DNA from 2 places in the Bacillus songklensis genome. Region 2 is predicted to be linked to the other one. Evidence: a T-box and tRNA genes for the amino acid it is inferred to sense, from the RefSeq annotation. Region 2 holds a T-box; the other holds one or more tRNA genes.
What was found. The T-box of region 2 lies ahead of leuS (leucine--tRNA ligase). A T-box ahead of a tRNA ligase gene usually reads a tRNA of that ligase, here a tRNA-Leu.
Positions count from the first base shown of each region.

Region 1 (16,049 bases), on a different contig from region 2:
TGTCTGGTGATGATGGCGAAGAGGTCACACCCGTTCCCATGCCGAACACGGAAGTTAAGCTCTTCAGCGCCGATGGTAGTTGGGGGTTTCCCCCTGTGAGAGTAGGACGTTGCCAGGCTGATATGATTCCACAGTAGCTCAGTGGTAGAGCAATCGGCTGTTAACCGATCGGTCGTAGGTTCGAGTCCTACCTGTGGAGCCATTTGGAGAGCTGTCCGAGTGGCCGAAGGAGCACGATTGGAAATCGTGTAGGCGGTTAACGCTGCCTCAAGGGTTCAAATCCCTTGCTCTCCGCCATATAAGTGATTTTATTTAAATGGCCCGTTGGTCAAGCGGTTAAGACACCGCCCTTTCACGGCGGTAACACGGGTTCGAATCCCGTACGGGTCACCATTATAATGGAGGATTAGCTCAGCTGGGAGAGCACCTGCCTTACAAGCAGGGGGTCGGCGGTTCGATCCCGTCATCCTCCACCATGTACATGTAAATTTATTATCGCGGGGTGGAGCAGTCTGGTAGCTCGTCGGGCTCATAACCCGAAGGTCGCAGGTTCAAATCCTGTCCCCGCAACCAACTCCAACTTCTTTGAATTTCATCTTTGGGAGTTCGCGCAAAATATCGTAAGATATTTTAAGCAAAATGTGTGGTCCCGTGGTGTAGTGGTTAACATGCCTGCCTGTCACGCAGGAGATCGCGGGTTCGAGTCCCGTCGGGACCGCCATTTATAAAAAGGCTCGGTAGCTCAGTCGGTAGAGCAAAGGACTGAAAATCCTTGTGTCGGCGGTTCGATTCCGTCCCGAGCCACCATTTCTTAAACGCCGGTGTAGCTCAATTGGTAGAGCAACTGACTTGTAATCAGTAGGTTGGGGGTTCAAGTCCTCTCGCCGGCACCATTTAAAGAAAAGCAAAGGCGACTGTTCAATCTTGAAAGGCGTTGGAGCTTATGACCGGAAAACCGCTCTTTGGTTTCATGGACATAAGTGAAACGACTGAAAGATTAGGAGCCATAGCTAGACATTCGAATAATGGAGGGGTAGCGAAGTGGCTAAACGCGGCGGACTGTAAATCCGCTCCCTCAGGGTTCGGCGGTTCGAATCCGTCCCCCTCCACCATTTACAGGGGCATAGTTTAACGGTAGAACAGAGGTCTCCAAAACCTCCGGTGTGGGTTCGATTCCTACTGCCCCTGCCAATTTGAAATATGGCGGTTGTGGCGAAGTGGTTAACGCACCAGATTGTGGCTCTGGCACTCGTGGGTTCGATTCCCATCAATCGCCCCATATATTATAATAGTAGTAAAATGATTGGGCTATAGCCAAGCGGTAAGGCAACGGACTTTGACTCCGTCATGCGTTGGTTCGAATCCAGCTAGCCCAGCCATATTGCGGAAGTAGTTCAGTGGTAGAACACCACCTTGCCAAGGTGGGGGTCGCGGGTTCGAATCCCGTCTTCCGCTCCATTGTTTATATAAGGCGGCATAGCCAAGTGGTAAGGCCAAGGTCTGCAAAACCTTTATTCACCGGTTCGAATCCGGTTGCCGCCTCCATGTATTTGTCGCCGGGGTGGCGGAACTGGCAGACGCACAGGACTTAAAATCCTGCGGTAGGTGACTACCGTACCGGTTCGATTCCGGTCCTCGGCACCATTTATTTTTGTTTATTGTTTAGCTTTGAATACGCCGGTGTGGCGGAATTGGCAGACGCGCACGACTCAAAATCGTGTTCCTTCTGGAGTGTCGGTTCGACCCCGACCACCGGTATCAAGCTTTTATTTAACAGGAGAAATACCTGTTTTCTTTTTGTTTTATGTTCGACAAATTATGATAAAATATGCGGGTGTAGTTTAATGGTAAAACCTCAGCCTTCCAAGCTGATGTCGTGGGTTCGATTCCCATCACCCGCTCCATACATATCGGTTACAACGCAGTGTTTCGTTTCCATCATAAAACGGGGTATTGCGTTTTTTTTATTTGTTGTGAAACATGCCAGAGAAGGAGGTGCCCTTTAAACTGAGAATAAAAGGCACTTTTTAATTGTCTACATTTTAATTGAAAATGTAGCTTCTCCTCCATGTATTTGCAAAAACATGTCTTTCAGAGACTCTGTGAGTTTAACGGCTTTTTCCATTGGCAATGACGGACGTAAATAGATGATTTGAATCGCTTCTGTTGTTTTCTCTGTTACAGGGGCTCTCTTTGAATCTACGTATGGGCTGCCAAATGCTCCTTGTTCATCGCTTGAAATGATCTTGTTTTTCAAGGAAACCTCTCGTTCATTCAATGCCAAATAATGCTCATCCTCGTTTCCGGTACGAATGAGAATATCTCTCCCTAAAGTGCTGCAGTCGTATATTCCAATTGGTATTTCATATTGTAAGGAGAAAAAATTATTGAGATCAACTGCTGAATTGATGGATGTAAGATAGGTTTGCTTTTTAATCCGACGGAACAATGCTTCCACTGAAGGCCGATATTTACCTGGGTCTGTGCCAATTGTTTTAAATACTTTTCGCCATTCTGCCACTCCTTGTATGTCAGAAACTGATTTTGTTTCTAAGTCAAAAAAGATGGATTCTTGAAACAAGCGCAGTCTTCCTTTTAACATTTGAGGAGATTCTCCAATAGAAATATGTTTATACTGTATAATGCCAATTTTAAAATCTGGAATCTTTGCTTTAATATCAGAATGAATATTGATTTCCATTTACTTACTCTCCCTTATTAGGCTGTTATCCTTTATTATAATGATTGTTGAGCTGAAATGAAATTAAACGGTCGCTCAGACTTTTCAATAAATGAATATAGAAAGAGAGGAGGAAACTGAATGATAGACGTTCTACAGCTAAAACAAGACATTATTGCTTATAGTAAAACGATTGGAATCGATAAAATTGGATTTACCAGTGCTTCAATATTTGACGAGTTAAAAGGAAGGCTAATTGCTCAACAACAATTAGGATATCAGTCAGGTTTTGAGGAGCCCGATATTGAGAAACGAACGAATCCTGAGTTATTGCTTCCAAAAGCAAGATCAATTATCGCCATTGCACTTGCTTATCCTTCAAAGCTAAAAAACGCTCCAAAAAGCACAAAGGAAGAACGAAGAGGTATTTTTTGTAGGGCTTCATGGGGACAAGACTATCATACGGTCTTGCGGGACCGTCTTGAGAAATTAGAGCAATTCATTTTAGAGAAAATGCCAGAAGCTAAGGTGAAATCCATGGTAGATACAGGCGAACTTTCAGATCGGGCAGTTGCCCAGCGTGCTGGGATAGGGTGGAGTGGAAAAAACTGTTCTATCATTACCCCTGAATTTGGATCTTATGTCTATTTGGGAGAAATGGTTACAAACATCCCGCTTCCTCCGGATGCCCCGATAGAAGATCGATGCGGAACGTGTAATAAGTGTATAGAAGTATGTCCAACAGGTGCATTGGTAGGACCGGGTCAGTTAAATTCACAGCGATGTATTGCATTTTTGACGCAGACTAAAGGATTTCTTCCTGAAGAGTTTCGGGCCAAGGTGGGAAATCGATTATATGGCTGTGATACATGCCAAACAGTGTGTCCGGAAAATAGAGGGAAAGACTTTCATCTTCATGCAGAGATGGAGCCTGATCCGGAATTAGCCAAGCCTTTATTGAAACCATTACTTCATATGAGCAATAAAGAGTTCAAAGAAAAGTTCGGGCATGTATCCGGTTCATGGCGAGGAAAAAAACCGATTCAGCGTAATGCCATTATCGCTTTAGCCCATTATAAAGATAAGACGGCTGTCCCAGATTTAGTAAAGCTTCTAAAAGAAGATGTTCGTCCTGTTATTAGAGGAATGGCTGCGTGGGCTTTAGGAAAAATAGGTGATCAAGCAGCATTATCAGCCTTAGAGAAAGCATATGAGCGAGAACAAGAGGAAGACGTGTTAAAAGAAATCCAAAAAGGTTTAGAAATGCTCCATATGCAAAGTGAGTGAATTTTGTGTTAAACAGGTGTGGTTTCATCATAGCGTTATAATAAAACGTATGAAAGCGGTGAAACCTTTGTTGACCAAAAAACAACTACTCCATGCCTTAATTACAGCAAGGGCAGAATACTTAGTCAATGGTCGTGCGAAAAAGGATTTTTCTTCCTTTATTTATTCTCAAGCCGAACAAAAAGCAGCTTCACTCCAAAAACGAGGAGCCGAAATTGTTAAGTGTAACGCCAGAGGCTGGATTCGTTCTATCAAAGAAAATGAAGCGAAAGAAGATGTGTTGTATCATGTTCATCTTCAGTCATTGATCAAGCAAGGGACATTTTTTTATATAGAGGAAGAAATAGAATCACGGTTGGCTGTTTTTTATAAAGATACGCTTATTACCGATCAAATAGTCAATCCTGTTGGAGAAAAACAAACTTTAGAAGATGTGATGGAATATGAATCGAAAGAAGAAGTGAGATCTTCCTACCATTATAACCGTTTAGCCGTCGTTCGGTATGCGGAAACATGGTGGAACAGTTATAACCCAAAATATAAGAAGTTTGCTGTTGATTGTACGAACTTTATATCTCAGTGTGTCCATGAGGGCGGCGCACCGATGAGAGGGTATCCGAATAAGGGGAAGGGTTGGTGGATGCAAAACAATTCATGGAGTTACAGCTGGGCGGTTGCTCATGCCTTCCATGCTTACTTGAAGAATTCTACTACCGGTTTACGGGCAAAGCAGGTATCCAATCCGGTGCTTCTTATGCCGGGAGATGTGATTTGCTATGATTTTGAAGGTGATGGCAGATGGAATCATACAACAGTAGTAGTGGCAAAAGATGCAAACGATATGCCTCTTGTGAACGCCCATACGTATAACAGCCGTATGAGATATTGGGCGTACGAGGATTCATCAGCTTATACCCCTAATATTAAATATGCGTTTTTTCGTATTGTTGGTTAGATGGAGTACTTTTGTTTTAAGAAGATAGTGGTATAATGAGAATTAGATTTTTTGTTAGAGGTGAAATGTGTGGGACTACATGTTGTTTTATATCAACCAGAAATTCCAGCCAATACAGGCAATATTGCCAGAACTTGCGCTGCAACAGGAACAACTTTACATTTAATTCGTCCTTTGGGGTTTTCAACAGATGATAAAATGTTAAAACGTGCTGGATTGGATTATTGGGAGCACGTGGAGGTTGTATATCACGATTCCTTAGAGGAATTTTTCGAAGAGTACAAAGAGGGGCAATTTTATTTCATTACGAAGTTCGGGCAAAAGACGTATAGTACGTTTGATTATACGGATCCAAATCAAGATTACTTCTTTATATTTGGCCGCGAAACAACTGGCCTTCCTAAAGAGGTCATTTCAAATAATATGGAGCGCTGCCTGCGTATTCCGATGAACGATAAAGTAAGAGCTTTAAATTTATCGAATACAGCTGCCATTCTTATTTATGAAGCTCTAAAGCAGCAAAACTTTCCGGGGTTATCATAAAACCCGGATAGGAAATGCAACATAAAAAGCCTTGTCATCTTTTGGAGATGACAAGGCTTTCATTTTATGAAAAAAATTATTTGCGTTTTACTCCAGGCTTGTCATTATATCCAGCCGTAAAAATCGCTGATAAGAATGTTAACATAACACCTAGCACTAAAATCGTTCTCACCGCTGTGTTCCTCCTTTAATTTGTTTTACTTTCTCCACAATAGGTCATAAATTTATTATAGCCCATGTGTCTATCCGTGTGAACGGAAAGTATGAGCAAAATTTAACAAAATGTTTAAAGTTTTTAGATTCACAAAATGAAAAAAAGCATGTTCAAGGACATCCCCGCATAAAGTGTATTAATCTTGATCAGTAGCATCAATGGTAGGGAGGTTCTTTAATGGATATATTAAAAAAGATTGAAATGTACCGCGAAGAAGAACAAAGGCTCAAATGGGAAGGCACCTTCGCAGAGTATCTAGAGGTTATAAAACGGAAACCTTGGGTCGCTCAGTCGGCACATTCCAGAGTTTACAATATGATCAAAGATGCTGGTTTTGAAGAAGTGAATGGAAAAAGAAACTATCAATTTTTCAGCGGACAACTGTTTGGGTTAGAGGATGCATTAGAGCGGCTTGTGGAGGAATACTTCCATCCGGCAGCAAAACGTCTAGACGTTCGAAAAAGAATTTTGTTACTAATGGGACCTGTCAGCGGCGGTAAATCTACACTTGTAACAATGCTTAAAAGAGGGCTGGAGGCGTATTCCCATACAGATAACGGCGCTATTTTCGCTATAAAAGGATGCCCAATGCATGAAGATCCGCTGCATCTTATTCCGCATCATCTTCGTCAAGATTTTTATAAGGAATATGGTATTCGTATAGAGGGTAACCTGTCTCCTCTTAACATGATGCGCCTTGAAGAAGAATATGGCGGACGAATAGAGGATGTGTTGGTTGAAAGAATTTTCTTATCTGAAAACAAGCGTACCGGGATCGGAACGTTTAGCCCTTCGGATCCAAAATCTCAAGATATTGCCGATTTAACGGGAAGCATTGATTTTTCAACAATTGCCGAATTCGGCTCAGAATCTGATCCGCGAGCTTATCGTTTTGATGGTGAATTAAATAAAGCCAACCGCGGAATGATGGAATTCCAAGAGATGTTAAAGTGTGATGAGAAGTTTTTATGGCATTTACTATCGTTGACACAAGAAGGGAATTTTAAAGCTGGCCGTTTTGCGTTAATTAGTGCAGATGAACTCATTGTCGCCCATACGAATGAAACAGAGTATCGTTCATTTATTGCCAATAAGAAAAATGAAGCCCTTCACTCGCGTATTATCGTCATGCCGATTCCATATAACTTAAAAGTGAGTGAAGAAGAGCGCATCTATGAAAAAATGATTAGCGAAAGTGATGTATCAGATGTACACATTGCTCCACATACACTTCGTGTAGCTGCCATGTTTACGATTTTAACCCGCTTGAAAGAGCCGAAAAAAGGTGACATCGATTTAGTGAAAAAAATGAGGCTGTATGATGGGCAAGCGGTGGAAGGCTATAATGATGCAGATGTAGAGGAATTGCAGAAGGAGTACCCAGATGAAGGAATGAGCGGCATTGATCCGCGTTATGTCATTAATCGGATTTCATCGACAATCATCCGTAAAGAAGTAAAATCCATCAATGCACTTGATGTCCTGCGCTCGCTCAAAGAAGGGCTGGATCAGCATCCATCTATTTCGAATGAAAATCGTGAGCGCTATTTAAACTGCATTTCTTCAGCACGAAAAGAGTACGATGAAATTGCGAAGAAGGAAGTACAAAAAGCGTTTGTGTATTCATATGAAGAATCGGCTAAGACGTTAATGGATAACTATTTGGATAACGTTGAAGCATATTGCAATAAAAATAAGCTGCGTGATCCGCTCACAGGTGAAGAAATGAATCCAGATGAAAAGCTTATGCGCTCGATCGAAGAGCAAATCGGCATTTCCGAAAATGCGAAGAAAGCGTTCCGCGAAGAAATTTTAATTCGAATTTCTGCTTTTGCACGCAAAGGAAAACGGTTTGAATATAATTCTCATGAGCGTTTGCGTGAAGCGATCCAGAAGAAGCTGTTTGCAGACTTGAAAGATGTAGTGAAAATTACGACATCGACCAAAACACCAGATGAACAGCAGTTGAAGAAAGTCAATGAAGTAGTGGCTCGGTTAATCGACGAACACGGATATAATTCAGTTTCGGCTAATGAGTTGCTTCGTTATGTTGGAAGCTTATTAAACCGATGAGAGAAGCGCTGCCTTTTGGCAGTGTTTTTTGTATGCTTAAGGTTTAAAAGTAGCAGATAACGGGAATTGAACAACAAGAGGTGATAATGATGAAGAAAGAAAAAGAACAACCGATGAATGGTTTAATGGTGCGAAATTTAAAGGAAATGAAGGAACATGCAGGAGGCATGAGGAATATGGAGACAAATAAAGAACTCAAAGAAAAGAAAGGAATGTCTCCAGATCCTGAACAATATGATGATTGACAATAAACAAAGTAATAATTCTCCGTAAAAGTAGACAAGCACAGAGAGACTTGTCTATTTTTTATGGGGAATTGTCTAATTGTCGTAATTATTTGTCAATTATCTCTAGCTAATGCATAGTATAGAGTAACCAACCTTTATAGAGGGGCGTTGTTTCTAAAAAAGCATTCACCATACTTTATGTAAAGACTTTATAAAAGGTGACAGTTTTTTAATAAATAAGGAGGGGAAGAAGATGGGAAAAGAAGATAACAAAAATTTTGCGATTTCAAAAGAAGACTGGTCCCTCCATCGAAAAGGCCATGATGACCAGAAGAGACATCAAGAAAAAATTCAAGAAGCGATTAAAAACAATCTTCCGGATCTCATTACAGAAGAAAGCATCATTATGTCAAATGGAAGAGATGTCGTCAAAATTCCGATCCGTTCCTTAGATGAATATCGTATCCGTTATAACTATGATAAAAATAAACATGTGGGTCAAGGGGATGGAGACAGTAAGGTAGGAGATGTTGTAGCACGAGATGGAGCCGAGGAGAAAGGTCAGCAGGGGGCCGGAAAAGGCCAGGGGGCTGGAGATCAAGCAGGAGAAGATTATTATGAAGCCGAAGTATCCATGATGGAACTGGAAGAAGCTTTATTTGCACAGTTGGAATTGCCAAGATTAAAGAGAAAAGAAACAGACCAAAACGTGGTGCAGCATATTGAGTTTAATGACATCCGCCGTACAGGACTTATGGGTAATATCGATAAAAAAAGAACAATCATGTCGGCTTACAAACGCAATGCTATGAGCGGTAAGCCTAGTTTTCATCCCATTTTTCCGGAAGATTTAAAGTTTAAAACGTGGAATGAAGTGCTGAAGCCTGAATCAAAGGCAGTAGTTCTCGCTATGATGGATACAAGTGGATCAATGGGAATTTGGGAAAAATACATGGCCCGCAGCTTCTTCTTCTGGATGACACGATTCCTGCGTACCAAATATGAAAAGGTAGATATCGAATTTATTGCCCATCATACAGAAGCCAAGGTCGTATCAGAGGAAGATTTCTTCTCAAAAGGAGAAAGCGGGGGGACGATTTGTTCTTCAGCTTATCGAAAAGCTCTTGAACTAATTGATCAAAAATACGATCCAGTCCGCTATAACATTTATCCATTTCACTTTTCGGATGGAGACAATCTAACATCAGACAATGCTCGATGCGTAAAATTCGTGCATGAATTGATGAAAGTATCTAACATGTTTGGGTATGGGGAAGTGAATCAATATAATCGACATTCTACGCTAATGTCCGCATATAAGAATATAAACGACGACAAATTTTATCATTATATCCTCAAACAAAAAGCCGATGTGTTTCATGCGATGAGAAGTTTCTTTCGGAAAGATGAAGAAGATAAGGCATATGCGTAAAGAAACGATCGGAGTGAGCAATCACTTTTTTTGAAGAAGAGGAACCGCTACGGTGGCTCCTCTTCTTATTATGCTAACGGGGCAGTATACTAACTATTCCTCTGCTGATTCTGTCTTTGTCGGTTTTGATTGTTTTCCGTTATGTTCAGACCAGGACCATGAGACATCTGGTCGAGGACTTACCGGTCCGTCAATGAGTTCATCCGCGGTCTGATCCGCGTCTCCCTTTAGCATTTTTTTTCTGTTATTTGGCAATCTAGCCACCTCCCGTTGTTGGGTATTTTGTGTTGGATAGATTGCTTTTATGCATTACGATAGAGGAGGCAGCCGGACAGGAGACCTCACAGTTTTTTATTGTGCTAACAAGGGCAATTCTTTAATAAGGACTCATCTTTTTTTGTAGCTACTTTATAAAATCAGGATAAGAATGATGCAAAATTTCCTCGTGTTACAAATACTTTGGGGTTGAATGACTTATCGTCTTTTCCAATACAAAAAGTATACAGTGTCTTCTATGTCATTAACTGAAGTAAAGGATAAAACATATAACAGGTACGTGAAGAAAGTATAAATGACGACAAATTTTATCATTCTTATCCTCCAATATAAAGTGTCCCGTCAATCTCAGGTTGATGTCTATAAAATACAAGGTTAGGCGATAATTATGTTAGAAGTTTTTAAGCATTCATTATTTAGACGGGGAGGTTATAAGATGCCAAATGTAACGGTTCCAGGACGAGGAACTTTTGAAGTAGAAAATGGGACAAAGTTAGTATTAGCACTAGAGGACAACGGTGTAGATATTCTCCACCGCTGTGGAGGTAAGGCAAAATGTACGACCTGCAGAGTAGAAGTATTGGCAGGAGAGTTTTGTGATATAACCAATGCAGAAAAAAATGCCTTTTCACAAAAAGGGATTGAAGATCATTTGCGTTTATCTTGTCAAATTCGTGTAAGTGGAGATGTAGCCGTTCGTCCTATTATGACAGTAGCAAGCTCTGGTATGGATGCTGGTCCGAGACCAGTCGAATAAGTCAATTTTGTATTTCAAAACAGAGAACATAAACCAGCCGTAAAAGGAGTGTTTTTGCCTGTGTTACACAGGATGAACAAACGTTCCCGATCGGAGACTTCTTTATACCAAAGAACCTTGACTTGCCTTACATTCATGAGTGAGCCCATTCAAAATGCAGAACCAAAAAAGAAAGGAACATGCTAACTATACCAAGTTCCTCATAGGGGTAGAAAAACATACAAGTACTCTTGTATGCTTTTTAATAAAATCAGTTAATCTTTTAAAAATCAGGGATTGACAATGATTGAGTAGACGTTTTCTAATTATATAGAATTAAAGATTTTTTAATTAAAAGTATTTGCTTTGAATTTATTTTGAATAACTAACCTATATATGAGAAAAAATTCAAATCTACTATTCATGGCAAGGAATATATCCTAAGGATAAAAACTTTAACATACTATCTTTTAAGATCAATGTATTGGCTTAGAATTTTAGGTGGTACATGCCATCATATTTTCAATCATATATAATGATGTATCACTATGGAAGCATTGGGGAAACATCAAGATATACAGATACAGTTATCTGCGTATCTAGCGGCAATCTAGATGGGACGAAGAGCTTTACATTCGACTATCATGGAAACACGGTTAAAGACTTTATAATAGGCTTTTCGTTTTACAAACATCCAGTACAGGTAAAACATATTTTAAAATTCAATGAAAATGGGTTAAAAAGGGAATATCAAATTTATTAGGCTTTATATCTCGAATTCGAAATAATATTCAGGTTGTGTTCTTATTTCGAAAGTTGTTGATAACGTGTGTGAAGATGTTTACACTGCCAGATTTTATAGATAGAAGGGAGATCATATAAATGACTAAAAAATCGATGGGAATTCATCATATTACGGCTATTGTGGGGAATCCACAAGAAAAGTTTTTATCTTTTACGGAACACAAAAGTTATTTGGTTGGTTTGGAGGCTGTGGCATAAAAGGAACTGGATAAACGTTTGTTTCATTCCGAATATCAGGCTATTGATTAAGTTTATATATTTCACGAGCCATAGATTCTAGAATATAAACAACGGGTACTTGTGTAGTAATATTAGCTTCTTCAAAAAATTCCTCAGTTACATAATATGGAATGTTTATATCAGAGATTTTTGCAATGGTTGAGAGTTTAGTGTTTGTAATGCTAATAATTTTACTTCCTTCTTGTTTAAGTTGATGAAGATGAGTGACTGTAAAATTATTTTCTCCTGAGACAGATAAAGCAATTGTTACGCTGTTAAACATGAGTTTGGAGTGAATAGGAAAGTGAGGGTCTTTAATATACATCGAAAATTTACCTAAGCTTGAGAAATATCTCGCACCATATTCAGCAAGAATACCTGAGCTTCCTATCCCAATAAAAATGACATTATCTGCTTTGGTAACTAGACTTGCAGCCTTCCTGACTTTTTCTTCTATATCACCTTTTAACGTCCGCTCAAAAAACTCAACTATTGAATGTTGGGGGCTTTTTATGTTTCCATTCGTATGTTTAGTTGTATAGGATTGAATCTTGTTTTTTTGGATTTAAAGCGTGGGCATCATTTTGTTTCTTGAAAAATCAAGTGTACGCATCCGCAAGGTTTTTCAAAGAGGATTGAACGGCAATACTATCCACTTCTTTTAGCTATACCAACTCTTTTTTTAGTTGCGTTAATTGAGCAGAACACGAATGATAGGTTAATCCTTTGCCTGTTTCTGTGTAGTTATTATTCCATTTGGTAAGAAAATAGTTAAAGACAAAACATGAACACCCAATAGTTTTATGGATTAAAGTGGCTTGTTTTTTAGTTGGATAGATGCGAAACTTATAGGCTTTGTTGATCAGCATGGCTTTCCCCCCTTCCTTATTATACCATTATTAGGAATAAAAATAAAAACATTTGTTCTGTTTTATCAAGAAACTCGCTTGGAAAAATCAGATACACAAAAGGAGGAAAAGGGGCGGGACTCGTACAATGATGATTTTCAAGTCATTTTATATACACTCAAACAGTCGGACAATTGAGATGGCAAGTGAGCCATCTCTAGTCCGAAGGCGATTCCATCCCCCATTTACTCTTTGGGTTACGCCCTTCTCATTCCTTGAGGAAGGGGTGTTCTCGCCTATTTTTTTGATAAATTTACACGACAAACAAATGCTAATTACTATGGATAAAATATCGGGAGGCAATCAAATGAAAAAATATCAATTCCCTGAAGGTTTCTTATGGGGAGGAGCTACAGCTGCCAATCAAATAGAAGGCGGGTTTTATGAAGGAAATAAAGGATTAAATATTGCCGATGTTCTTCCAGGTGGAAAAGAAAGACTTAAAATTTTACAATCCCCGGGTTTTAATTTCGAAATCGATCGAGAGAAATACAGTTATCCAAACCATGAAGCCATTGACTTTTATCATCTTGTAACAATTTCTCACTATGAAATGCCGTTAAATCTTGTTAAAGAATATGGAGGTTGGAGAAATCGTGAAGTGGTTACCTTCTTTGAAAGATATGTGAATGCGATATTCAACCGTTATAAAAACAAAGTGAAATATTGGATGACCTTTAACGAAATCAATAGTGGATTTATTATGCCCATCCAGGGCCTTGGTTTCTCTATCCAAAAGGAAGAAGACAAATACCAACCAACATTCCAGGCATTCCATCATCAATTTGTTGCTAGCAGCATTGCTGTAAAAACTTGTCACGAAATCATTCCAGACGCTCAAATTGGATGCATGATTTTATATGCACCAGTTTACTCGTATGATTCCAATCCGGAAAATGTGATGTATGCCCTCCAAGAAGAACGCTTTTTTAACTATTTTTGCGCAGATGTTCAGGTGAGAGGCGAATATCCTGCTTTTATTAAACGTTATTTCAAGGAGCATAATATTGAATTAGAAATTCAGGACGGTGACCTGGAGTTAATTAGGGAGGGCACTGTAGATTATATTGGATTTAGCTATTATATGTCTAGAACAGAGAAAAAAGACAAGTCAGATTTAGAAAATACAAAAGGAAATCTCATCGGCGGAGTTAAGAATCCTTTCTTAAAGGCAAGCGATTGGGGGTGGGAAATCGACCCAGTAGGATTACGTATTAGCTTAAACCAATTGTATGACCGCTACCAGATACCGCTGTTCGTTGTAGAAAATGGGTTAGGAGCCTATGACAAAGTAGAAGAGGACGGTTCAATCAATGATGACTATCGAATTGATTATCTTCGTGATCACATTAAAGCAATGGGTGAAGCAATTGAAGATGGCGTTGAATTAATGGGCTATACAAGCTGGGGCTGCATTGATTTGGTAAGTGCTTCATCAGGCGAGTTCTCTAAACGTTATGGTTTCATTTATGTTGATAAACATGATGATGGCAGTGGGACATTAGAACGCAAAAAGAAAAAGTCTTTCTTCTGGTATAAAGACGTAATTGCAACAAATGGGGAAAAACTATAAAAATGAAGAACGGTTACCTAAGGAACAAACAGAGGTTTGGGAATGTGAATCAGAAGACGGTATTGGGTGGATGAGAAAGGATTTCTCCTATGAGAATCATCAAAATTGTCCGTTATGCGGTCATAAGATGAGAGCTGGGGAACGTCTTTTAGAAAAGTTGCCCCCTAATCTCTATCGAAAACGATCTATATCTATGTCTTGTACAATAACAATGTTATATGATAAAAGCTTGGACTATTTTTGCTCCGAGCTTTTTTGCTCCCTGCAGGACTCCGTTATATTAACTGGAAAATCGAATAAAGTATATAATTAAACTGAAGAAGAGGTGAAAATAGAGTTGAAAACAAAAGGACCAGAAGGAACTGAAGATTTTATGTCACTTGAAGAGGTTGTTGTAACGGAAGAGTTTTTAAATTCACGTCCTAACCCTAAAAAAATACAGAAAGTCGTGGACTACGTAAAACGGACAGGCTCCTTAGATGAACCCATTACAATTAAGCGGGATACGAAGATTCTCACGGATGGCTATACACGCTATATTGTAGCTAAAAAGGTAAAAATGGACCTAATCCCTGTTGAATACGAAAAATGAGCATAGAAATGAATGTCGCTTTTTTTATAGTGATAACGGAGCGGTTTAGTTGAAGAACGAATGTTATGTTAACCTTCAGCTCGCAGCTGAAGATTTTTTTCTTATGATTGGAGAAACAAGTTTAAAGAATATCAATGATGGGAAGTGCTCCCGTTATATTCTTAAGCAAAAAGCCGATGTGTTCCATGCGATGAGAAGTGTCTTTCGGAAAGAGGAAGAGGGCAAGGCATGCTCATAAAGAAAGCCCGGATTTTACCGGCTTTCTTTATGCATTTTTTTATTTTCCTTCTAGATGTTCAGATTGGGACATACATTACAAGTGAATAATTAAAGAAAAAGGTGGTTCATATCCTTCAGAAGACATTGGCCGCTTTTTTAGGCAGCTTTTTATTAGGGATAGGCATTAGCGGCTTTTTGGCCCCTTATCATTTATTAGATGGGGGCGTTATTGGTATTGCTCCTATTCTCCATTATTACTTTTCTTTCCCTACTGGATTATGCATGATTGTTTTAAGCACTCCTCTATACTTATATGCCTGGAAATATGAGAGGAATTATTTTTATAACAGCTTAAACGGCCTCTTGCTCTCATCACTCTTAATTGATTGGCTCTCTCCGTTGCGACATCATTTTGACTTACCTATTTTCTTGAGTGCGATTCTGGGAGGAACATTGGTTGGAATCGGTATAGGATTAATGCTGCGTTATGAGACAAGTACAGGTGGAACAGATTTAGTAGCTCAGATTTTAGCCAAATGGACTTCATGGAATGTAGGGATATTAATCTTTGTAATTGATAGTATTGTTGTCCTGTCGGGAATAGGGACAATTGGATTGACATCTTTCATGTTTTCATTAGTGGTAATTTCTGTTGTAGGCGTTACGACTTCCCTTATGGTAATAGTACCTTCTGTCCGTTGAAGAACGGTAAATCCCGCATAATCTGTAGTATCACGAAGAACCCCATAGTGGATTAACGCGTGGTAATGCTTAAAAAACATTGATATAAGTCGATCCTTTTCTTTTAACATAAAAATGGGCAATAAAATTAACAGAACTTCTAAAGTCAAACTCTCCCTCAGAAATAAAAGAGGGAATTGCCTCAAAGAAAAGACATGTACGTTTCTATTCGTACATGCCTTTGTTGTATTGCTATGACGTTATTTCTGTTTCTTGTAAGGCATTAGAGTCAATTTTGACTTGAAAAACTTCAATTCGTTTAATATGATGCTCTTCAATGTCTGTCCCCGGCAAGTCGTTCACTTCATCGATTAATACTTTTGAATCAAAAATGTAGTGACTTTCCTTTATTTTTTGAACATCAGGGACTTCATCCGCATCGAATTCATCACGAATCTCGCCCACAATTTCCTCCAAAATGTCCTCAACGGTTACAAGCCCGGCTGTTCCACCGTACCCATCCATTAAGATGGCCATAATGAATACATTTTTATCCTAATTTGATAAGATGAATAGATATATTTGAAAGGAAGGATTAAACTCCTTATCATAAAATATTAAAATGACAAT
Region 1 covers NZ_JBHRZT010000043.1:188,981-205,029, reverse strand. Annotated here, with positions in the region: rRNA gene rrf (5S ribosomal RNA) at 3-118, shown strand; tRNA gene ACFOU2_RS10685 (tRNA-Asn) at 128-202, shown strand; tRNA gene ACFOU2_RS10680 (tRNA-Ser) at 206-297, shown strand; tRNA gene ACFOU2_RS10675 (tRNA-Glu) at 319-393, shown strand; tRNA gene ACFOU2_RS10670 (tRNA-Val) at 401-476, shown strand; tRNA gene ACFOU2_RS10665 (tRNA-Met) at 497-573, shown strand; tRNA gene ACFOU2_RS10660 (tRNA-Asp) at 646-721, shown strand; tRNA gene ACFOU2_RS10655 (tRNA-Phe) at 732-807, shown strand; tRNA gene ACFOU2_RS10650 (tRNA-Thr) at 818-893, shown strand; tRNA gene ACFOU2_RS10645 (tRNA-Tyr) at 1,028-1,112, shown strand; tRNA gene ACFOU2_RS10640 (tRNA-Trp) at 1,118-1,191, shown strand; tRNA gene ACFOU2_RS10635 (tRNA-His) at 1,204-1,279, shown strand; tRNA gene ACFOU2_RS10630 (tRNA-Gln) at 1,305-1,379, shown strand; tRNA gene ACFOU2_RS10625 (tRNA-Gly) at 1,384-1,458, shown strand; tRNA gene ACFOU2_RS10620 (tRNA-Cys) at 1,471-1,545, shown strand; tRNA gene ACFOU2_RS10615 (tRNA-Leu) at 1,556-1,644, shown strand; tRNA gene ACFOU2_RS10610 (tRNA-Leu) at 1,677-1,758, shown strand; tRNA gene ACFOU2_RS10605 (tRNA-Gly) at 1,831-1,904, shown strand; gene ACFOU2_RS10600 (B3/B4 domain-containing protein) at 2,036-2,701, opposite strand; gene queG (tRNA epoxyqueuosine(34) reductase QueG) at 2,825-3,967, shown strand; gene ACFOU2_RS10590 (amidase domain-containing protein) at 4,035-4,922, shown strand; gene trmL (tRNA (uridine(34)/cytosine(34)/5-carboxymethylaminomethyluridine(34)-2'-O)-methyltransferase TrmL) at 4,983-5,465, shown strand; gene ACFOU2_RS10580 (PrkA family serine protein kinase) at 5,857-7,752, shown strand; gene ACFOU2_RS10575 (hypothetical protein) at 7,842-7,997, shown strand; gene yhbH (sporulation protein YhbH) at 8,233-9,411, shown strand; gene ACFOU2_RS10565 (hypothetical protein) at 9,505-9,666, opposite strand; gene ACFOU2_RS10560 (2Fe-2S iron-sulfur cluster-binding protein) at 10,124-10,444, shown strand; partial or broken gene ACFOU2_RS10555 (hypothetical protein) at 11,317-11,436, shown strand; gene ACFOU2_RS10550 (SIS domain-containing protein) at 11,466-11,822, opposite strand; partial or broken gene ACFOU2_RS10545 (helix-turn-helix domain-containing protein) at 11,901-12,315, opposite strand; gene ACFOU2_RS10540 (glycoside hydrolase family 1 protein) at 12,662-13,927, shown strand; partial or broken gene ACFOU2_RS10535 (cold-inducible protein YdjO-related protein) at 13,911-14,087, shown strand; gene ACFOU2_RS10530 (hypothetical protein) at 14,265-14,519, shown strand; gene ACFOU2_RS10525 (YitT family protein) at 14,868-15,440, shown strand; partial or broken gene ACFOU2_RS10520 (hypothetical protein) at 15,761-15,956, opposite strand.
Region 1: it has a tRNA-Leu gene. The T-box ahead of leuS (leucine--tRNA ligase) is inferred to sense a tRNA for this amino acid. The anticodon was not compared.

Region 2 (16,049 bases):
CAGGCTGGGAAGTGAGTTTAATCGTGGCCATCGTTATGGCTGTGTTTGGTTATTGGTGGCTAAAACGGATGATTAAAAAAGCAGTAGAAAAGGGTGAACGTTTCGTTGCACGTGACAATGATCCCATTACAGCTGATGACAGTCAACTCCCAAACCCGATTTTAAGTTTAATTCCTTTATTAGTTGTCCTAGTTATTTCCTTTGTATTCCATGATTCTTTAAAGCAATCCGCACTAATTATCGCTTTATTAGGCGGTGTTCTCGCAACGACTCTTATTAACTGGAAATACTTCCGTAATTACTGGAGTGCGGTATCGGAAGGAACGTTGGGGGCGTTAATCGCCATCGGTAATACAGCGGCTGTTGTTGGCTTCGGCGGAGTGGCAAAAGCTGTGCCGGCATTCCAGGTAGCGGTCGATACCATGACAAGTATTCCCGGAAGCCCGCTAATTGGGGGGGCGATTGCTGTTAGTGCCATTGCAGGTATTACCGGGTCTGCATCCGGTGGTCAAGCGATTGCTTTACCGATTTTAGCTCCCCACTATATGGACATAGGAGTCAATCCAGAGGCGCTGCACCGTGTCCTTGCTATTTCCTCGGGATGTTTGGATTCTTTGCCGCATAATGGTTATGTTGTCACAACGATACGCGGAATCTGCGGAGAATCCCATCAAGATGCTTATGGTGCCGTTGGTGCCATGACGGTCATTGTTCCGCTGGTTGGTGTTATTTTAGCTATTGTTCTATTCTCCTTTGGTCTAGGATTATAACAAGGCTAGAGTAATAGGCTATACGGAGCACGCTATCCTGTAAAAGGACAGCGTGCTTTTATATAGTCGTAGTTATCCAAGCTTTCCTAAAAGGGTTTCTCTTACCTGAGAATAGCAGTATAATGGTATAATAAAAAAATAAAAGAACATAATAGAAAATAAAAAATGAAAAGAATGTGATGATGACAGTATAAATGCCCTCTATTATCTCAGTGCTCGTTTTCTGTTTGTAAAAATAGTATACTATGTAATAAAGGGAAACTTTACTCGGTGGGATACTGTCCGTTAGAGTGGGATAAAAATAATTTTGGTAAAATACGAACGAACAACTTGCGGTTTTAAACCATATTATTTACAATACAAAGTAATGAGACAATGAAAAGCGTTGAAAAGGAGTAGTAATGAACGAAGCGAGCAAAGAGAGTTGACGGTTGGTGTAAGTCAGCAAACGAGCGTTCATGAACTCGCCTTTGAGTTGCAAATGTGAAACAGCTTGCTTACAAGCAAGAGTAATGTTTGCCGTATTGCCTGCGTTAAAGGATTAAAGCGAGTGTCAGTTTTATGCACTAATGTGGGTGGTACCGCGGGAAGATGAAAGAATCCTCTCGTCCCTTTTTGGGATGGGAGGTTTTTTATTTAGGTCAAACTGTCTAGAATGAGAGTAGATGACTTTATCAATCTTCAGAGTGAATAATGAAATGAGGAGGACAATTCATGGCTTTCAATCATCAAGAGATTGAGAAAAAATGGCAGCATTATTGGGAAAACAATAAAACGTTCAAAACGACGGAGGATAAAGGTAAACGTAAATTTTATGCGTTAGATATGTTCCCGTATCCATCCGGGGCGGGTCTTCATGTAGGACATCCTGAAGGATATACCGCAACGGATATCTTGTCCCGAATGAAACGCATGCAAGGGTACAATGTGCTTCATCCAATGGGATGGGATGCATTCGGGCTGCCTGCTGAGCAATATGCGTTAGATACTGGAAATGACCCTGCTGAATTCACAAAGCACAATATTGATAATTTCCGCCGTCAAATTAAATCACTGGGTTTCTCCTACGATTGGGATCGAGAAATCAATACGACAGATCCAAATTACTACAAGTGGACGCAATGGATTTTCTTGAAGCTTTACGAAAAAGGTTTAGCCTATATTGATGAGGTGGCTGTAAACTGGTGTCCGGCATTAGGGACGGTATTGGCCAACGAGGAAGTCATCGACGGCAAAAGCGAGCGCGGAGGACATCCGGTTGAACGCCGACCGATGAAGCAATGGATGTTAAAAATTACAGCTTATGCAGATCGTTTATTAGAAGATTTGGAAGAACTTGACTGGCCTGAGAGCATTAAAGAAATGCAGCGTAACTGGATAGGCCGATCTGAAGGTGCGCATGTTCACTTTAATATTGAAGGGCATAATGAAACGTTCACTGTTTTCACGACGCGTCCGGATACCTTGTTTGGTGCAACGTACGCAGTGTTAGCCCCTGAACATCCATTTGTTGAAAAAATTACGACTTCTGAGCAAAAAGAAGCGGTAAACACTTATTTGGATCAAGTGAAAGCAAAAAGTGATCTTGAGCGTACAGATTTAGCAAAGGATAAGACAGGTGTGTTTACAGGTGCATACGCAATCAACCCGGTAAATGGCGAGAGAATGCCGATTTGGATTGCCGATTATGTACTAATGAGCTATGGCACGGGTGCGATTATGGCAGTACCTGCTCACGATGAGCGTGACTTTGAATTCGCTAAAAAGTTCGATCTGCCGATTAAAGAAGTAGTGGCAGGAGGAGACGTAACGAAAGAAGCGTATACAGGTGATGGTGAGCATGTAAACTCCGACTTCTTAAATGGCTTAAACAAAGAAGAAGCTATTACTAAAATGATTGAATGGCTGGAAGAAAAGAAAATTGGTTCCAAAGAAGTCACATATCGTCTTCGTGACTGGTTGTTCAGCCGTCAGCGTTATTGGGGCGAGCCAATTCCTGTCATTCATTGGGAAGACGGCACGATGACAGTTGTGCCTGAGGAACAACTTCCGTTGATGCTTCCAGTAACAAAAGAAATCAAACCGTCCGGTACAGGAGAATCTCCATTAGCCAATATCGAGGAATGGGTAAATGTGGTGGATCCTGAGACAGGCAAAAAAGGACGCCGTGAAACAAATACGATGCCGCAATGGGCAGGAAGCTGCTGGTACTACCTGCGTTATATCGATCCGCATAACCATGATAAATTAGCGGATACTGAAAAGCTTGAACAATGGCTGCCGGTCGATATTTACATCGGCGGTGCAGAACATGCGGTGCTTCACTTGCTGTATGCACGTTTCTGGCATAAATTCTTATACGACATCGGTGTTGTGACAACAAAAGAGCCATTCCAAAAATTATTTAACCAGGGAATGATTCTAGGGGAAAACAATGAAAAGATGAGTAAATCAAGAGGAAACGTAGTGAACCCTGATGAAATCGTAACAAGCCACGGAGCGGACACCCTTCGATTGTATGAGATGTTTATGGGACCTCTTGAAGCGTCTATTGCATGGTCAACAAAAGGATTAGATGGATCACGCCGTTTCTTGGATCGGGTATGGCGTTTGTTTGTAAATGAAGATGGTACGCTAAGTGACAAAATTCAAGACAGCAGCGATGCGGTCTTAGAACGTGTCTACCACCAAACAGTGAAGAAAGTGACGGAAGACTATGAGGGACTTCGTTTTAATACGGGTATTTCACAACTAATGGTCTTCATCAATGATGCCTATAAAGCGGAAGTATTACCAAAAACATTTGTGGAAGGCTTTGTAAAACTATTGTCACCGATTTGTCCGCATATTGCAGAAGAGCTTTGGTCCAAACTTGGCCACAGCGAATCCATCTCTTACGAAGCATGGCCAGCATATGATGAGGCAAAACTTGTAGAAGACGAGGTAGAAATCGTCATTCAAGTGAACGGAAAAGTTCGTGCCAAACTAAGCATTTCTGCGAAAGCCTCAAAAGAGGAAATGGAAGAAATAGCCATGTCGGATGAGAGTGTTCAACAGCAAATCGAAGGAAAAACAGTACGTAAAGTTATTGCTGTTCCTGGTAAATTAGTGAATATTGTTGCTAACTAAAAAAGACGATCGGGAAGTTAATCTCCCGATCGTCTTTTGCATCAGTGGATGAGGGGATTTTTATCCCGCATTAACGGGCAGTAAGACCTCTACTTCAAAACTTAGCGTAATCGGAGAAGTTTAAGTGGGGTATAAAGGAAAACCCCCACTGATGGAAGTGTCCTTTATCTTTTGTAGCTATTATAGACAGGCAAGGAATTTCGGGCTTTAGGTATGTTTGCATGGAATTTATGCTGTCTTTTTTGTTACAATAGCTTCAACAATACAAAGCAAAGAGGGTAGATGACATGAGAGATATTCCAACGATTACAACAGAAGAATTAAAAAGGAAATTAGAAGCAGGAGAAAAGTTATTGCTTGTCGATGTTCGTGAAGATGAAGAAGTGGCATCCGGGAAAATTCCAACAGCAATACATATTAAAATGGGTGATATCCCAGCAAACCTGGATTACTTTGATAAAAACAAAGAGTATATCTTTATTTGCCGATCCAGTTATCGCAGCGAGCGTGTTTGTGAATACCTTCAAGAGCAAGGATACAAGGTGCGCAATATGGTTGGCGGCATGTTAGAATGGTCAGGAGATGTAGAGTAAATACAGCTAATACGGGAATGGGCCTAAAGTTAACACTAGGTCAATCTAGCTTGAGTTTAAAGAGAATCTTTCTATCCAAACCTTGCAACTCGCTGGGGTGATGGGAAAGGTTCTTTTTTTGTCCCGATTTACGGATAAGGAAATTTTTTGAACGTTATTCATAAGTTGATGGATTTTGTCGTAAACATGAAGAAAGGAGGAATGCCAATGCTTCATATCATGAACGTGACAGAACGGGTGAACGCGAAATTAAAGGATGGGTATATGGAGTTATATTTTCACAGAGAAATGATCGGTAAAATTATTTTTTCAGAAGAAGGAAAGCAGTATGATTTGCAGGACGGCTATGTGTATGAAGAGGGGAAGATTTTAAAGGTCATTGACACGTCCTCTGTTATTTCCGGACCTTATGTAGAAGGGTGCGATTTAGGGTGGTGTTGAATAGGTGCAAGTGAAATTATTTGATGAGGAGCATGAAACAGACCTAGAACAAAAATTGAACCGATTTTTGGGAACGTTATCGGAAGATAGTCTCATCGACATTAAGTACCAGGTTGCTCTTCACGTAGATCAAGAGGGGGAACAAATTTATTGCTTTTCAGCCATGGTTGTTTATCGAGCCTAGGAAATCCCAGGCTCGTTCCGCTTTTCTTGGTGGTCTAGCTTGCACGAGCCAGCCCCTACGGCCCTCAAGATTAAACAGTCGCCTCCGCTTTTCTTATTGTCTAGCTGCGGCTCCTAGCTCCTCCTACGTTTCACTCCTTCCTACAGAACCAAAAAGCGGTTCTTTGTCAGGAGTTCCAACGGACGTCGGAGCTAAACAGTCGCCTCCGCTTTTCTTATGAATGGCTGCGAGCATATTGCCCGGCGTTTGTTCCTGCTAATCTTCCTGTCACAAGAGCAGCCGTAATGTTATATCCTCCCGTATAGCCATGGATGTCTAAAATTTCTCCGCAAAAATATAAGCCGGCCATCAGCTTGGACGCCATTTCCTTCGGATGAATTTCTTTAACAGAAATCCCTCCTCCGGTGACAAACGCTTTTTCAAGGGAGAGGGTACCATTGACCTGAATAGGAAACTGTTTGCACAGTTTGACGAACTGCCTGATCTTTTCGTGGGATATTTGCCCTGCGGCAGCTTGTCCGTCAATGCCCACCTGCTCTAGTAAAAATAATAGATAACGTTCAGGAAGCAGTCCTTTACATACATTTTTAAACGCTTTTTTAGGATCAGCTTTTATTAGTTTAAGCATTTCTTGAAACAGCTGTTCCTCATGTTTGTCGGGAATTGCATCAAGACTCATCGTGACCGTATTCGCTTTTTGTTTTTTTAACTCTTTTACGACATACTGACTGCAGCGTAACACGGCGGGTCCGGATAAGCCAAAATGAGTAAAAATCATATCCATTTGATGGGTGATAACCGGTTTTCCTTTTTTGTTTAATACACTTAAAGCCACATTTCGCAATGAAAGCCCTTGTAATGATTTATTTTGGATGAATGGTTCACCCGAAGTGACCGGTACCTCTGTTGGATAAAGTTCGGTAATCGTATGACCGGCTTCTTCTGCCCATGCATATCCGTCACCGGTTGATCCTGTATGAGGAACAGATTTTCCTCCTACCGCAAGGATGACGCTTTTTGCCTCGAAAAAGCGTCCGTCTTTTAAATGCACTCCTTTTACGCGGCCATCTTCATACTCCACCTTTTCGACAGGAGTATTTGTTTGAATATCCACCTTTAGTCTTTTGAGTTCACCGATTAAGGCATCTACTACTGATTGGGCTTTATCGGTAATCGGAAACATTCGTCCGTGATCTTCTTCTTTCAATTGAATACCGAGATTTTCAAAAAAAGAAATAATATCCTCATTATTAAAAACAGAGAAGGCGCTATATAAAAAGCGGCCATTACCCGGTATATGCTTCACAATCTCTTCTACGGGCAGCCGGTTCGTAACATTGCAGCGGCCGCCCCCGGAAATCGCAAGCTTTCTTCCAAGCTTATTACCTTTATCGATAAGCAGCACCTTTGCTCCTGTTTCACCTGCAGCAATCGAGGCCATGAGTCCCGAAGGTCCTCCCCCGATGACAATTACATCATACTTCATCTTTTCACCAACCTGTTCTTTTCTAAAACATGACTTCAGTACCTGACAAAAATCAAAAGTTCCGTTACAATTATTCGGTACGCAGTATGTTTACTTGCTTATTTTCTGCCATATCACTATTATCATTATGTAAGTTGCAATATTGGAGGCACATTCATGTCTGATTCTAAACTTTTACGAGGAACGTTTGTCTTAACATTAGGGACGTATGCTTCACGTATCTTAGGAATGATCTATTTATTTCCTTTTTATGCCCTTGTGGGAACATTGGGAGGTACCTTATTCGGGTACGGATATGCACAATATACCATTTATTTAAGTTTGGCCACAGCGGGCGTACCGATGGCCGTTTCAAAGTTCGTATCCAAGTATAACGCGATGGGAGATTATTATACAAGCAGAAGGTTATTTCGTGCTGGAATAAAACTGATGTTGGTAACAGGCTTTTTAGCTTTTGCTGTTCTTTACATGACTGCGCCTTCTATCGCCAAAGCGACGTTAGGAAGCGAAGGGCTGGAAAACTCAGTTGAAGATGTAACAATGGTCATCCGAATGGTCAGTATAGCCCTTATCATTGTCCCGATGATGAGTATTATTCGAGGTTTTTTTCAGGGACACCAATCGATGGGTCCGACAGCTGTGTCTCAAGTGGTCGAACAGCTTGTCCGTATCGTCTTCTTATTAGTTGCCGCTTATATTGTTATTAAGGTGTATCACGGAACGGTTGCAACGGCTGTTGGCTTTGCCACGTTTGCTGCGTTTGTAGGGGCGCTCGGAGGTCTTGTTGTGCTGTTTTGGTATTGGAAGAAAAGAAAGCCGCATTTGGACAAACTATTGGAGGAAAGTATTGAACCTTCTAATATTACAACAGCCCAAATGTTTAAAGAGTTGTTCACATACGCAGGGCCGTTTGTGTTTATCGGCCTGGCCATTCCTTTATTTCAATATGTCGATCAATACACGTTTAATAAGGCAATGATTGCAGCGGGAGAGAAGGAGAAAACAGAGTACATGTTTGGAATCATCCAAACATGGGTGCCGAAATTGGTGATGATTCCACTTTCCATCGCAACAGCATTTGGATTGACGCTTGTACCGACCATCACTAAATCCTTTACAGACGGTGACCATGCTCTTTTAAAGCATCAAATTGACCAAACATACCAAACGATTGTCTTTTTGGTTCTTCCAGCTGTTATCGGCTTGGCGGTCCTATCTTATCCAATCTATGGTTTTTTATATGACGTCAAAGATGCGGCAGTTGCCGGCGGAGCTATCCTTCGAATTTACGCTCCTTTAGCTTTATGGTTTTCGTTTTTTACAGTGAATGCGGCTATTTTGCAAGGAATTAATAAACAGAAATATGCTGTCATTAGCTTAGTGCTTGGTCTTTTAGTAAAAATCGTGTTTAATATGCCATTCATTTTCGTGTTCCATGAAATTGGCTCTATTTTAGCGACCGCTTTAGGCTATACGGTTTCGATTGTGTATACGTTTTATATGATTAAAAAACATGCACATTATGATTTCCAGGTGCTCATTAAGCGATCATTATTAATGACGATTTTTGCTTTATTAATGGGGTTAGCCGTTTTATCGGTACAATATAGCCTATCATTGTTTATGACGTATGAGGATGGACGTCTCGCTTCGGGAGTGATTTCGATGACAGGAGCCATCATTGGAGCAGGGGTTTATTTCTATGCATCATATCGCTCTGGTTTGTTGGAAAAGGTAATGGGTAAGCGATTGGAAAATACCATCCGTCGAAAGTTATTAAGGCAAAAGAGTGTGTAAAAAGGAGGCTGTCCCATAAGTCTCTAATCAATGACAAAAGTTGATCTTTACTGAACGGACCCGTCACGGAATCCTCTGGTTTTGCTGGATTTTCATGACGGGTCCTCTCTTTTAGTCTTAGTTTATCTAATAGGTATGTTGAGTTTATACACATTGAGGCCTATGCTGTTTGGTCTGGAGTAAGTACGGCAGCCATCGCACTAATTGGAGTATTAATTTGGAAAGAAAAAATATATATAAATCCACGTAAAGAATTTGACATGAGCCAAAAACGCCCATGTCAAATTCTTTACGCATAAGCGATCACCAAGCGGCATTAAGGGTTCTTGGCAATCGCTTATACGAGAACCTTTGTAAGCTCATTTAAAGAAAATAGAAACCCAGTTAAACAACTTATGTCCTAAATAAATGCCGATTATTCCTGCTACGCCCGCTAAAACTGGTGGAGCAGGTAATGGTAAACGGAATAGCGTGAATAAAAAACCCACAAAACCTCCCGTTACAAGTGCTAAGACGACTTCCTCCAAGGAATCACACCTCATCTGTATGTTGATTTATTAATCTTTATAACCGGTAAGAGGGGCTTTTGCTTCTGTTAAAATCTTAAAAGGGATGAAGCAATCATTCTTTTTAGTTTTGTCTATCTGATCAAAAAACATGAACGTTTTTTTCTGAAGGCTTTTGAGTCAGCCCTGATGAACACCATTTTAAATAAAATAAGAGGATCCAAAGAAGGGCGACCGTTGTCCTCGCAGTAGAAAGGACGAACCTTTTAGGAAATGAAGGAAAAATCAATATACTGATCCATTTTGCAAAGAAGATGATCCTTCGGCACTAAATCATGGATGCAGACAAATTCTATTTCATTTTGGGTTTCTTTTCTTGTATGAAACATAAAGGATTCACCGTCTCAATCAAGTTACGTATATTATAACAAATTAACGCGGTGAATAAATGAAGAAAAAAGACAAATAAATAGGCTGTCGAGGTTTCTCGACAGCCCGTGGAGAAGGACTCCCCTTTCTTTTTTTAAAATCCCATCCCTAATCTGCGCTCGATTCGGCTGACACGTCTGTCAAGACGCTCTACCTCTCTTTCAAGACGATTTAAGCGTTGGCCAAATTGTTGACCAAATCCGCCCGGAAATTGTTGGCGTCCATCATACCATTGATCATAAGTCTCTTGAGATACACCATACACTGGTTCATAAACCTGTTGAGGGATATTATACATAGAATCATAATAATAAGAATACATTGAAATTCACTCCTTTTTAAGTTTACACCTTAGTGTATGTAAAATAGACGAATGTGAAATAGAGCAAATGCCTATTCTTGACTATATAAATCCACATTGAACCTTTTTAGCTTATCCAGGATGCAAGAACAAAAAAGCCATGAATAGAATAAAGCAACTCGGCTTATGTCGAGAGATTAAGTTGGATTTATATAGAAAGAAAATAGAGAAGTAAATATCGTGGTACAATATAGGGAGATTTAGACAGTTAGAGGTGTAAAAATGAGAATTGACAAATTACTGGCTAACGTTGGATACGGCAGCAGAAAAGAAGTGAAAGGGTTATTGAAATCCGGGGCTGTTAAGGTAGATGAAGAAGTAGTTAAGGATCCAAAAACACAGGTCAATCCGGATGAGCAAGAAGTAACCGTCCATGGAGAAATCGTTTCTTATAAAGAATTTATTTATTTAATGATGAATAAACCGCAAGGGGTTATTTCGGCAACGGAAGATTTGCAGCAAAAAACGGTTGTAGATTTGTTGGAGTTGGAGGATGCGGTATATGAGCCTTTTCCGGTAGGGCGGCTGGATAAGGATACAGAAGGATTTTTATTGCTGACAAATGACGGACAACTATCACATAAGTTATTGTCTCCTAAAAAACATGTACCAAAAACATATTTTGCCCGCATTAACGCGCCTGTGACAGGAGAAGATGTAGAAGCTTTTAAGCAGGGTGTGATACTGGATGATGGATATATGACCAAACCGGCTAAGCTAACCGTTTTATCAAGCGGGGACAGATCAGAGATTGAGTTAACGATTACGGAAGGCAAATTTCATCAAGTGAAACGAATGTTTGAATCGGTAGGGAAAAAAGTGACGTATTTAAAGAGAATCTCGATGGGACCGTTGCAGCTGGATGACAGGTTGGAGCTTGGAGAATATAGAGAATTAACGGAGGAAGAGATAGAATTATTACAATCTTATACACCAACAGATATATGACCAGAAAAAAGGAACCTTTTACAATGAAAGGTTCTTTTCTAAATTATTTCAATCATTATATGGGTGTACCATATTTAAGTGCTTGTCTTTATATCATTTTTACTTCCATGCCATTTTATTATGACGACATCCTTACTTTTTTGCTTGTAGTTGCCCATCTGCCACGGCTCGGGCTGTGAACTAGGTCGTTATATGCTAACACGTTTAAATCTCGTTGAATGGTTCTTGGTGTAATACCAAATTCATCCACCAGTTCCTGTGTAGTCACTGTTCCATTTTTACGGATAAACATGTAGACTGCTTTGATACGAGTTAGCATTCGGTTAGTTGAAGGTTTCAAACAACCACTTCCTTATCATTTTTTCGCATGGCAAAGCTTACTACCCACTCTAAGATGTCAAGCACTATTAAAGTAAAAATTTCTACAATTATATTGTACACAAAATCCATTGGAAATTAAAAGGCAAATGCACAAATTAACACAATATTTACAAAAAACTGATATGATTATGTAATTTCTCTGTAACACCCTCCTTTATTATTCCTGTTTTGTTACATTTTATTAAAAAGACTGAAAATTTAGACTGAAAAATCCTGCTTTGTTTTGCCCATGTTCTTCCCTTTTGTTTTCAAAAAAAAATGTGATAAAGTGAGAAAGTAGATGACGAAAAGGAGTAATCGGATCATGGAAAACATCAATTGGTTGAATGAAGTGGAAAAACGAAAAGAGCAGCTGATTCAAGATACGCAACAATTTTTGCAAATCAAAAGCGTGCTGGACGAATCGACCAAAACGAAAGAGATGCCTTTTGGAGAAGGAATCCACCGTGCTTTAACCCATTTGCTGCAACTGGGCGAAAAAGACGGATTCAAGACGAAAAATGTAGATGGCTATGCAGGCCATATTGAAATGGGAAGCGGAAAAGAACTAATTGGCATTCTTTGTCATGTGGACGTTGTTCCTGAAGGCGATGGGTGGTCTACCAATCCATATGGAGCGGAAATCAAAGATGGGAACATTTATGCGCGCGGTGCCATTGATGACAAGGGACCAACAATGGCAGCCTATTATGCGATGAAGATCGTAAAAGAATTGAATCTGCCATTAAATAAAAGGGTCCGTATCATTTTGGGAACCGATGAAGAAAGCAGCTGGCAATGTGTGGATCACTACTTCAAGCACGAAGAAATGCCAATAATGGGTTTTGCGCCCGATGCGGATTTCCCCATTATTTATGCCGAAAAAGGGATTGCCGACTTTGATTTGATCCAAAACAGCAGTTTATCAACAGAAGGGACAATAGTATTAAAAACATTCCAGTCAGGCAGAAGATATAATATGGTTCCTGATTTTGCGGAAGCTATTTTGGTCGTAAATGATTCTTCTGTTGATCTTTCTTCTTCTTTCGAAACCTTTTTGCAAGAGCGTGAATTACAGGGAAAGGTCAACGTGGAAGGCCAACTCGTTACATTAAAGCTTGAAGGGGTATCAGCTCATGGCAGCGTTCCTGAATTAGGGGAAAATGCGGGCTTGATATTAAGTCAGTTTTTACATACATTGCCGTTGGATGAGCAGGCAAAAGAGTTCATCGGGTACGTGTATCAATATTTTGTGGGAGATACGACAGGTGAGAAGCTGAACGTAAACTACAGTGATGATATTACAGGAAAGTTAACGATCAATGTGGGTATTCTTCATTATGATAAAACAAAGGGCGGTAAAATAGGTGTCAATACCCGTTATCCGGTTACAGCGAACATTGAAAAAACGATTGATACGATTCGTCAAATGAGTGCAGCTTATCATATGAACGTGGAAAATGTCTCTGATTCCAAACCTCATCATGTAGAACAAGATCATGAGCTGATTAAAACGTTACAGAAAGTGTATACGGAACAAACAGGGGAAGAGGCGACATTGCTTTCCATTGGTGGAGGCACTTATGCCCGTTCATTGAAAGCAGGGGTAGCATTCGGACCATTATTCCCTGGCCGAGAGGAATTGGCCCATCAAAAGGACGAATATATCATGATTGAAGATATGTTAAAAGCCGCGGCCATTTATGCACAAGCTATATACGAATTAGCGAAATAAAGGGGCTGACTCAAAAGCCTCCAGATGACGGTAATCATCCATTTTTCCTGTGATGGGCGTCAACGCCATGCTTGATTTTCTTGGATTTATAATGACGGTCCATCGCAGGAGGGTGTCTCAAAAGGATGTTCTTTGAGACACCCTCAAAATTATTTTCACCAATTTATAGTCAATTATGATAAAATACATTTGATGAAAAAACCGCTCTCTCTTGTGCAGGGAAAGCGGTTCTTTCTTTAGTCTCTAAAACTACTAATCTATCACTTTAAAAAGGTGGCATCTTATGTATGCAGTTAGCCCTAAATAAAGAAAAAGGCTATACGAAAGCCGTTTTTGTACTTTTTTATTTTCTTGTCTTTTTTGGAATCGGAGGGTTATTTCCTCTTCTTTCCGTTTATTTATCAGATGTTGTGGGGCTATCAGGAGCGGAAGTAGGGACGATTATGTCTATCAGTCCTGTCGTGATGATTTTTATTCAGCCGCTGTGGGGAATGATTGCTGATTACACTCAAAAACCGCGTTTGGTTTTAACGCTTACTCTAATGGGGACGGGAATGGTTGGCTATTTCTTTTCTTTTATCGAGCAATATGCGGCATTTTTAGTGATAGCTGCATTGCTGGCATTTTTCCAGAGTTCCATTATCCCGATTTCTGATAGTATCGCGTTAAATTATGTTCAAAAAGCAAACGGCAACTATGGAGCAATTCGTCTGTGGGGAGCAATCGGCTTTGCCGTGTCTGTATTGGTTGTGGGGAGATTGGCAGAAACTTTTGGCTTAAAGATCATTTTTTACGTATTTGCGGTTGTTTTATTTTTAGCGGCATTGTTTGCATGGCAGCTGCCGAAAGAAAGTCAAACGCTGAAGGTGAATTTGCGGGAAGATGTTTCCCGCTTAGTCAAAATGCCTAAATTCATGCTGTTTTTGCTGGCCACATTTTTGATCTTTGGTCCCATTTATGCCAACAATTTCTACTTTAGCCTTTATATTACAGGTCTAGGCGGTACATTAACCGGTGTTGGTCTCGCTTTCTTATTCGCTGCGGGAAGTGAAGCGCCCTTCATGAAATTTGCGAGCTCCTGGATTCAAAAACTGGGAATCTTGCACATTTTATTATTGTCATCTTTTATTGCACTTGTTCGCTGGACACTTTATTTCTTTGAGCCGTCTTTAACGATAGTCTATGCAACAACTATCTTGCAAGGATTTTCAACCGGTTTGTTTATCCCGGCCGCTTTACAATATGTACGGGACTTGGCACCAACGAATGTAAGAGCAACAGCCGTATCTTTGTATGCAGCTATGGGGAATGGATTGGGGAGCTGGTTTTGCACTTTCTTAGGCGGTCTTATGTTAGAAAAATACACCGTGTCTACAGTCTACGGCTTTTTTAGTGTTCTCACATTAGTGGGGTGTGCGTTAACATTTTTTATTAAAAATTTGGAAAAAGGTGACTTAGCTGAGTCAAACATGTCCGGCTGAATTATCTTCATGGACCGCTTCGTTTGTTTGTTGGGATTACGACAAATCAAGGAAGCGGTCCATTTCGTATAATAAATGTAGGAAATTCGATAAAATTAAAATGTGCCTATCTTTTAGATAACATCCCTTTTCTGTTTAGAGAGATTACGAAGGAAAGAAAATGTTTTTTTGAACTTTTCGGTTAAAAGCGGCGCCAAATCGTTATGCTACACAGAGAAACATATTTTGATGAAGTAGGTGAATTCATTGACAAGTCAGGCTCATTACTTTATTGGTGTAAGCATTCCAAAAGAGATTCAAGAACGATTGTCGAATTGGAGGAAGCAGAACCAACCAAATCTTTCTTTTAAAACGTGGGTTAGTGAAGGGGATTATCATATAACGCTCGTGTTTTTGGGAGGTACACCTGAACATCAGAAAACAGTGCTTGTAAAGCGTTTAATGGAAGTTGCTGCGTCTCACCGTTCATTCGATTTGCAAATCTCTTCTCTTCAAACATTCGGAAAGTCGGAAAGTCCGCGGGTAGTTTGGCTTGGTGTAAACGATAGTTCCCCTTTAAATCGGCTTCAAGTAGATATTGCCCGTGAGTGTAAAAATTTAGATTTTCGTCTGGATGAACGGCCTTATCGTCCTCACATTACGATTGCAAAGCAGTGGAAGGGGGAAGGAGCCTTTCCTTATGAATCTTATCGGAATGAAATGATTGTTCCTCCTCATGACACCATTTTTAGTGTGGAAAGTTTTAATTTGTTTCAAATCCATTTACATCGTAAGCCGCGCTATGAACCCATTCATAAATTCCAGTTACAAGGGAAGGGATAACTTTTGAAGAGAATAGCGCCGATCATCATTCAAATCGGGGAATTATATATTTTTTACAAGGCTGGGGAGTGGATTCAGTAAAGCTTGTATATTCCTGTTCCGGGAAGCATTATCGGGATGATTATCTTATTTTTATGGCTCTCTTAGGAACGCTTATCCTTTATTTTATTATGAGGTTTTTATATAAAAAGTTTTCAAGTCCACTGCTTGTTCCCGCAGCTACCACCACCCGTTAGACTTCTATTCATGTTTAATATTGATTACGGGGCGTATATGGGGGGAGCAAAATGGATTAATGAGCTATTAGGGCCTCCAGTTGTGGTATTGGCGTATCCATTGTACCACCTGTTAAAAATGTATTGACAGCCGATATTAATAGGGGCGGCCGCTATAATTAGGATTAGGAGATTGATTGTTTATGGCACAGTTAATTAAATTACAAGACTATATTTCTCGTTACGAGCAGGATATTTATCATTACCCGACTCAATATATTCGTTTAAAAAAGAAAAATTGGCAAAGTGTCAAATCAGCCTTTGAAACGGGCCGGCTGCTCCAAGACTTTGGATTTCAGGATGCGTTTTCAGTAGAACAGCTCCAGGCGTCAAATAAAAAGCCGTTCATGCAAAAGTTGAAAGGCATTTTAAAGCGGGAAAAACAATCTGAAAGAGAATCGGAGCGGAAGGAATCTGACGAATTCCCTTCTTCTCTCCATGAAGATTCATTTCTATATACGTTTACAACAGAACCGAAGACAATAGAAGATTTAAAGATATTGTTTTTAGATCATTTATTTGATTTTCAGTTAAAGTGGGCAAGTTCAACATTGATGGAACAATCGCGTCTTGAACGGCGATTCCATCACGACAGTACGCTGAAGTACTTTTTGCAAAGGTTTCCTGATACATATCTTGTCCTCTATAAACCTATCTTTTTAGTAAAAAAGGCTCCTGTTGAAGCGGATGTTATTTTAATCAGCCCTACCGAAACATGGTGCATTTCAATGC
Region 2 covers NZ_JBHRZT010000020.1:781,994-798,042, reverse strand. Annotated here, with positions in the region: gene ACFOU2_RS07015 (GntP family permease) at 1-770, shown strand, start outside; T-box leader at 1,147-1,386, shown strand; gene leuS (leucine--tRNA ligase) at 1,485-3,899, shown strand; gene ACFOU2_RS07005 (rhodanese-like domain-containing protein) at 4,187-4,492, shown strand; gene ACFOU2_RS07000 (DUF2553 family protein) at 4,700-4,933, shown strand; gene ACFOU2_RS06995 (sporulation protein Cse60) at 4,938-5,117, shown strand; gene ACFOU2_RS06990 (BaiN/RdsA family NAD(P)/FAD-dependent oxidoreductase) at 5,332-6,603, opposite strand; gene ACFOU2_RS06985 (putative polysaccharide biosynthesis protein) at 6,760-8,400, shown strand; gene ACFOU2_RS06980 (SMR family transporter) at 8,547-8,699, shown strand; gene ACFOU2_RS06975 (XapX domain-containing protein) at 8,760-8,927, opposite strand; partial or broken gene ACFOU2_RS06970 (IS5/IS1182 family transposase) at 9,095-9,295, opposite strand; gene ACFOU2_RS06965 (hypothetical protein) at 9,430-9,657, opposite strand; gene ACFOU2_RS06960 (pseudouridine synthase) at 9,919-10,644, shown strand; gene ACFOU2_RS06955 (DeoR family transcriptional regulator) at 10,763-10,984, opposite strand; gene pepV (dipeptidase PepV) at 11,330-12,739, shown strand; gene ACFOU2_RS06945 (MFS transporter) at 13,027-14,220, shown strand; gene thpR (RNA 2',3'-cyclic phosphodiesterase) at 14,467-15,042, shown strand; gene ACFOU2_RS06935 (LrgB family protein) at 15,289-15,405, shown strand; gene ACFOU2_RS06930 (nuclease-related domain-containing protein) at 15,461-16,049, shown strand, end outside.